Prochlorococcus marinus CUG1417: one gene and its partner. The main gene of each other region encodes a partner of the protein of the gene in region 2 in a complex. Links are inferred from orthologs where the notes say so. Each region holds a gene or a part of one and is shown on either strand. Other genes may lie near its edges. The genes, in order: tsaE and tsaD.

What was found.
Region 1: the proteins of tsaD (region 2) and tsaE are in contact, whole or in part, in a crystal structure (PDB 6N9A), measured with the Thermotoga maritima proteins. The link is inferred for Prochlorococcus marinus CUG1417 from one-to-one orthologs. Residues at the interface, in WP_004082750.1 of Thermotoga maritima: Cys10, Asp11, Arg49, His50, Leu82, Gly84, Gly135, Gly136, Glu154, Thr155, Leu156, Asp157, Asp158, Ser159, Glu162, Asp165, Lys166, Arg169, Leu170, Tyr175, Lys213, Thr214, Leu217, Tyr218, Gln221, Arg222, Asn324; in WP_004082108.1 of Thermotoga maritima: Leu37, Gly38, Lys46, Lys57, Val59, Lys60, Ser61, Thr63, Phe64, Thr65, Leu66, Met67, Val69, Pro71, Tyr82, Arg83, Leu84, Asp86, Asp88, Phe89, Asp93, Ile128, Asp130, Glu131, Arg134.

The regions. Positions count from the first base shown.
Region 1 is NZ_JAAORN010000002.1:507,267-510,426, forward strand. Bases 289-3,115 are described here. They hold tsaE (tRNA (adenosine(37)-N6)-threonylcarbamoyltransferase complex ATPase subunit type 1 TsaE), read left to right. Parts: upstream 289-1,396; coding sequence 1,397-1,834; downstream 1,835-3,115. Other genes in these bases: ahcY (adenosylhomocysteinase), read right to left, coding at 289-1,345; HA140_RS08905 (carbohydrate kinase family protein), read right to left, coding at 1,792-2,790; HA140_RS08910 (alpha/beta fold hydrolase), read left to right, coding at 2,879-3,115. Also shown: more of ahcY, read right to left, coding at 1-288; more of HA140_RS08910, read left to right, coding at 3,116-3,160. UniProt on the Escherichia coli protein: Required for the formation of a threonylcarbamoyl group on adenosine at position 37 (t(6)A37) in tRNAs that read codons beginning with adenine.
Region 2 is NZ_JAAORN010000001.1:447,014-450,288, reverse strand. Bases 245-3,186 are described here. They hold tsaD (tRNA (adenosine(37)-N6)-threonylcarbamoyltransferase complex transferase subunit TsaD), read right to left. Parts: upstream 2,280-3,186; coding sequence 1,209-2,279; downstream 245-1,208. Other genes in these bases: gmk (guanylate kinase), read right to left, coding at 3,083-3,186; psaJ (photosystem I reaction center subunit IX), read left to right, coding at 2,932-3,066; HA140_RS02525 (Photosystem I reaction center subunit III), read left to right, coding at 2,354-2,908; HA140_RS02535 (high light inducible protein), read right to left, coding at 1,027-1,203; HA140_RS02540 (cation:proton antiporter), read right to left, coding at 245-860. In the rest of the region: more of HA140_RS02540, read right to left, coding at 1-244; more of gmk, read right to left, coding at 3,187-3,275.

The DNA of each region.
Region 1 (3,160 bases), on a different replicon or contig from region 2:
ATTTTGTTAATTTTGCACCAATTTTATCAAGATGTAATCTAGCTACCATCTCGTCTAAATGTTTTGGTAAAACGTAAACCTTTTTAGCATATTTTTCAGACTTATTGAAAAGTTCAATTTGAGCTAGTACTTGATTAGTAAAAGAATTACTCATAACAAAACTCGGATGTCCAGTGGCACAACCTAAGTTAACTAATCTACCTTCAGCTAAAAGGATTATTTTATTACCACTCGGTAAAGTTATATGATCAACCTGCGGCTTAATATTTTCCCATGGATAATCTTTCAATGAGGCCACATCAATTTCATTATCAAAATGGCCGATATTACAGACTATGGCCTCATCTTTCATCTTGACAAGATTTTGATTTGTTATTACCTGATAGTTCCCAGTTGCGGTAACAAATATATCTATATCTTCTACAACATCTTCTAATGTAACAACGCTAAAACCTTCCATTGCAGCTTGGAGGGCACAAATTGGATCAACTTCAGCAACTTTTACAATTGCACCAAGTCCTCTTAGAGACTGAGCTGAACCTTTACCAACATCTCCAAAACCCATCACTAACGCAACCTTCCCAGCAATCATCACATCAGTGGCACGCTTTATACTGTCAACAAGGGATTCTCGGCAACCATATAAATTATCAAATTTGCTCTTGGTTACTGAATCATTAACGTTAATAGCAGGAAAAGGTAAAGCATTTTGCTTTTGCAGTTGATAAAGTCTTGCAACTCCCGTTGTAGTTTCTTCAGTGACACCAATTATATTACTCTTAATTCTAGAGTAGAAGTCACTATCATTTTTCAACTTGGACTTAATAGAATTGAATAAAGCAATTTCTTCTTCATTACTTGGTTTATCTAGAACAGATAAATCTTTTTCTGCTTTACTACCTAGTATCAACAGGCCAGTTGCATCTCCCCCATCATCAAGAATCATATTTGGAGAATCTGACCCCCAATCAAGGATATAGTGGGTATATTGCCAATACTCATCAAGAGTCTCACCTTTTTTTGCGTATACAGAAATTCCTTGATCTGCTATAGCTGCAGCCGCATGATCTTGAGTTGAAAAAATATTACATGAAGCCCATTTAACTTCTGCACCAAGATCAACAAGAGTTTCTATTAAGACTGCTGTCTGAATAGTCATATGAAGACTTCCAGCTATTTTTGCACCTTTTAATGGTTTTTCAGATTGATATTTATCTCTAAGTGCCATTAAGCCAGGCATTTCCGTTTCAGCAATTTTAATTTCTTTACGACCAAAATCTGATAGAGAGATATCAGCAATTACGTAATTAGGTGTAGAGGTCTTCACTGAATTTGCAATAACCATATCTAGTAAATACTTTTTCTATTAAACTATAAATGATTTTTGTGTAATTTTGTGTTTGTTGAGAATTTAAAAGAGACTTTAGATTTAGGGAAAAAACTCTCACACAAATTAAATCCCCAATCAATTGTTTTGTTAAAGGGTCCAATTGGGGCTGGGAAAACTTCATTTGTTCAAGGCATTGCTAAAGGCTTATCAATCTCTGAGGACATTACAAGCCCTACATTTGCTTTGTCGCATCACTATAACTCCGGAAAAATTCCGCTCATTCACCTTGATTTATACAGGTTAGAAAATGTTTCTTCGGCAAAAGAATTTTTTTTTTCAGAAGAAGAAGAGGCCATACAAAAACAGGCTATTTTAGTTATTGAATGGCCAGAATTAATAGAAACAGTTATTGATGATTTTTGGAAAATAGAAATTAGATACGCTAAAAATTATGGTAGACACTACGAGATAAGAGATCCCAAAAATTTATTAACCTTCTCATAATATGGCTGTTGCTCGATAGCCCCTTCACCAAGGCAAGTTAATAAGCCACAAACACTTGCGAACATAATGCAATCTTTTATCTCAAGTTCATTCGTAGGATATCCAGAAGAAATTAATTTTGAAATTAAACCAGCTAGAAAAGCATCACCTGCGCCAGTTGTATCAACAATTTTTTGTGAAGTAGGAGTTTCGGTAATTCCCTGCAATCCATTGATATACCATGAAACAGGATTTTTCCCATCGGTTATTATTACATCTGGTCTATTGGACAATTGTTGAGATATTAGCAAGGGATTTTCATCCTCAAAAAACAAAGTTGATTCTTCCTTAGCAAGTTTTAAGACATTTGCATGATTTAAAAATTTCTTGATTAAATCAACTCTCGCGGCTTCACTAATTTCCAATGAAAAACTTGCATAATCCCAAAATACCTCTCTCCAATTCAAATCAATAACAATTCTTACTTCAAATTTTTTAGCCTGTTCAAGAAGAAAAAAAATAGTCTCTGCTGATATTGGAGATGATAATAAGATCGTTCCGGTAACCAAATATTTTGTTTCTAAAAAAGATTTCTCCAAATTTAAAATTTCTTTTTCGATCAATTTCTTACTGATAACTTCGTCTGCGAAGCATGAATAAGAACTTTCCTCAAAGCCTGAAAAAAAACGATCTCCAAATTGATCTCTATCTACATTCACCACGCGAGTAGATGAATCATTATCTATTTGCAAGAAATCTAGATTAACGCCCAATTCATTAAATTGCGAAATAAATTTTTTTCCATAATCATCACTACCCAAACTTCCTATAAATGTTGAATCTATTTTTAATTTTCTTAATGCACAGGCAACATTAGCAGGCGCACCGCCCAAAAAATCTGTAAATCCCTGATTTGATTTATTTCTGATTCTGTCTATTAAAGCCTCTCCAATACATACGACCTTATTCTTTTCCATAAAATAAACGCTTTCCTTAATTAAGAATAATTTAATAAAAACGAATAATTTTTTTTTGAATTAAAGTTTAATTAAAAGCATATTCATAGTGTCTTTAAATAAATCTAAAACTTGGAAGTGGAAAAATTGGGAAATTTCTTGGTCTTTATCAAAAGAATCTACTTCTGAAAAAAATATTAAAATTTTATTAGTTCATGGATTTGGAGCATCAAAAAACCACTGGAGACATAATCAAGATTTTCTTGGTAAATTTTCTAACTGCTACGCAATTGACTTGTTAGGATTTGGTAAAAGCAGCCAACCTAGTGCTTTATTAAATTACGAACCTGATAGAGAAAATTCAATTAAATATTCATTTGACTTATGGGGT
Region 2 (3,275 bases):
GCGGCCAAAAGAGGGAAAAGAACTGTAATTGCTAATTGAGCTAATTCACCTATTAGATTATCCAATCTCTCCTTATCAATAACTTCTCTTTTACCTACAATAAAACCTGCCGCAACAGAAGCTGGCAAGCCTGATTCTGGAAGAAAATATTCGCAAATTCCATACACAAGGAAAATAAATCCAAGGGTAACTTGAAGCTCTATACCAAATGAGGCTTCATTTTTTATTTTTTTTAAAATTTCTGAAAGTATCCATCCTGCGCTTAATCCAATTAAAACTCCTCCCCCTAATCTTTGCATTAATGCTATAAATACATCATTAATCCCACGTAGGTCACCTAAAGTCAGCTCTAGAAGAAGTAATGCAAGAACTGCACCAATTGGTTCAAGCAACAACCCCTCAGCTTTTAAAACCTCCGAAAGAGGGGAAGCTAATTTTATTTGTTCCACTAGTGGAGAGACAACTGTTGGTCCAGTAGCTAGAACTATTGCACTATATATTCCTGCGACTTGCCATGAGAGACCTGCCAGCCAATGCGCGATAAAAATTCCAGCTGATAATGAAATAAAAAGTCTTACCAATGAAATTTTCAAAACAGTATTTCTTATATTCCCCTCAGGCAGTTTTAAATTTAGTCCCCCTTCAAAAAGAACCAAACAGACTAAAAGCCCTACAATAGTTTCAAGCCCTTGTCCAAGATCTAAAGGCTCAACCAGTCCTAAGCCTGATCTTCCTATGAGTAACCCAGAAAGCAATAAAATAACAACACTGGGGAATCCTGTTAAAGATGAAAATAATCGAGCACAAGCACCCGCGAATACAGTTATTCCCCAAAGTAATCCAAGCCTTTCAGGCGTCATAAAAAATTATATTTAGTAAAAAATATTTATTATTTTGATTAAATCAACAATCTTATCTGAAGTCCAATAAATACAATACTTTTTTAATTTAATTAATCAGCTGAACAAGAGTAATTTTCACTAAATCTTTCAAAACTACTTTTAATTTAAATGAATTTTATTTCTTTTAAGAAAATTGGCTTATTAAAGCAATAATTAGAAAAATAATTCCTATACCAACAGTTGCCATCCTTCCATTCCATATTTCAGCTTGAGGGGTAAAACCTCTTTTCCACAAATTCAGTTCCTTTTTATCAACAAAGTTTTTTGTCTCTTTAATCTCGATTTTAGATTGTTTGTTCATTGAAGTTAAAAAGGAGGGTTTTCTTCATAAAGGGTATATGCATTTTCAATAGATAGTCTTCCTGCGACACCTAATTTAAGGGAACTCAAATGATCCTTAAATTTGATCCTAAACAACGCCGCCGCTCCAATCATTGCCGCATTATCTGTACAAAGTTTAATGGGAGCTAAATGAACTTTAATAGATTTTTTACTAGCTTCGCTAATCATCATTTTTCTTAATGTATTGTTAGCAGCCACTCCTCCAACGACAACAACATCATCCAAGCTATGGTCTTCTGCGCATTTTATTGTTCTCTCCACCAAGACTTCTGCCACTACTCTCTCAAAACTTGCAGCAATGTCAGGAATTGGAATGGCCTTCCCATCCAAATTTATTCTCTCAACTAATCTTAATACGGCGGTCTTTAGACCACTAAAAGAGAAATCATATTTAAGAAATCCACCTTTTTTATCAGAAATCCTACATTTTGGTAAATTAAATTTCATTGGGTCCCCATTTTTAGCAATCTTTTCAATTGCAGGTCCTCCAGGATAACTTAAACCTAATAGTCTTCCAACCTTATCAAAGGCTTCTCCAGCAGCATCATCAAAACTTTTCCCAAGTCTCTGCATTACCCTTCTATCATCAACCTTTATCAATTCAGTATGTCCGCCGCTGACAAGTAATGTAAGAAAAGATTTCTTTGGATAGTTTTCTGAAAATAGAATTGAAGATAAATGCCCCTCCAAATGATGAATTCCCAAAAATGGCTTTGAATGTAACATGCAAAGAGATCTTGCAGTTATAGAGCCAACTCTTAAACAACCAACTAATCCAGGAGCTACAGTTGATGCAATATAATCAACTTCCTCAATTTTGATTTTTGATTCTTCTAAAGCCTTATCTAAAACAAAAGGTAATAACTCTAAATGCTTTCTAGCTGCGAGTTCAGGCACGACACCTCCCCATTTTGAATGATCTTCAATTTGAGATGCGATTATATTTGAATGTATTTTGAAAGTATCGCCAATATTAGAAACTATTGAGACAGATGTCTCATCACAACTTGTTTCAATAGCTAAAACTTTATTCATTTTTGATTCAACTTGTTCTATTTTAATATTAATTTCTTAATCAACACACTATAAGGAATTAAAGATTGCAACTTATGAAATTCTTTTTTTCAATCATAACCTCAGTTTTTCTGTTACTAGGAATTACTCCAATTGCTCTAGCTGCAAATGGGCCTGCCTTAAACGCAGACAGAGCTAGCACAGAATATACTGCTTCAGCCCTCACAAAATGCTCTGAAAATCCTAAATTCATTGAGAGAGCAAATTCTGCAACTACTCAAAAAGACATCGCAAGATTTGAAAGATACGGAAAAGCATCATGCGGAGATGATGGTCTTCCACATTTAATAATTGGACCTCCTCTTGAGCCATGGGGAGCCCTTTTAAATAGAGGTCATGAAGGCGATTTACTTATTCCCGGAGTATTGTTCATTTACATTGCTGGGATTATAGGCTGGTCTGGAAGAGAGTATTTGATTGAATCAAAAAAGACTAAGAATCCAGCAGATCTTGAGATCATTATTGACTTAGACTTAGCAAGAAAATGTCTTGTAAAAGGAGCGCAATGGCCTCTTCTCGCTAATAAACAAGGTAGAAATGGAGATTTAAGAGAGAAAGATAACAACATTACACTTAATGGTCCTCGCTAAACATCTTTAAAAACTTTTATAAAATGTTCAAAATCCTAAACACAAAATTTGTAAGATCTGCCCCAGTAGTAGCAGCAATTTGGCTAAGCCTTACAGCCGGAATTATTATTGAATTCAATAGGTTTTTCCCAGATTTATTATTTCATCCAATGAGCTGAGACAAAAAGAGAATAATCAAGTTTTTATTAACTTGATTATTTTTTTAGCTGTTTCATCAACATTGTGGTTTGTTAACACAAAATCGAATTGATTTGATACTGAAATCTCATAATTAGCCCTTAAGAGTCTTTTTTTAATTGCCTCTTCTTTTTCTGTACCTCTATTTCTTATCCTTCTCTCTAACTCTTCTTTATCCGGAGGAAGTAAA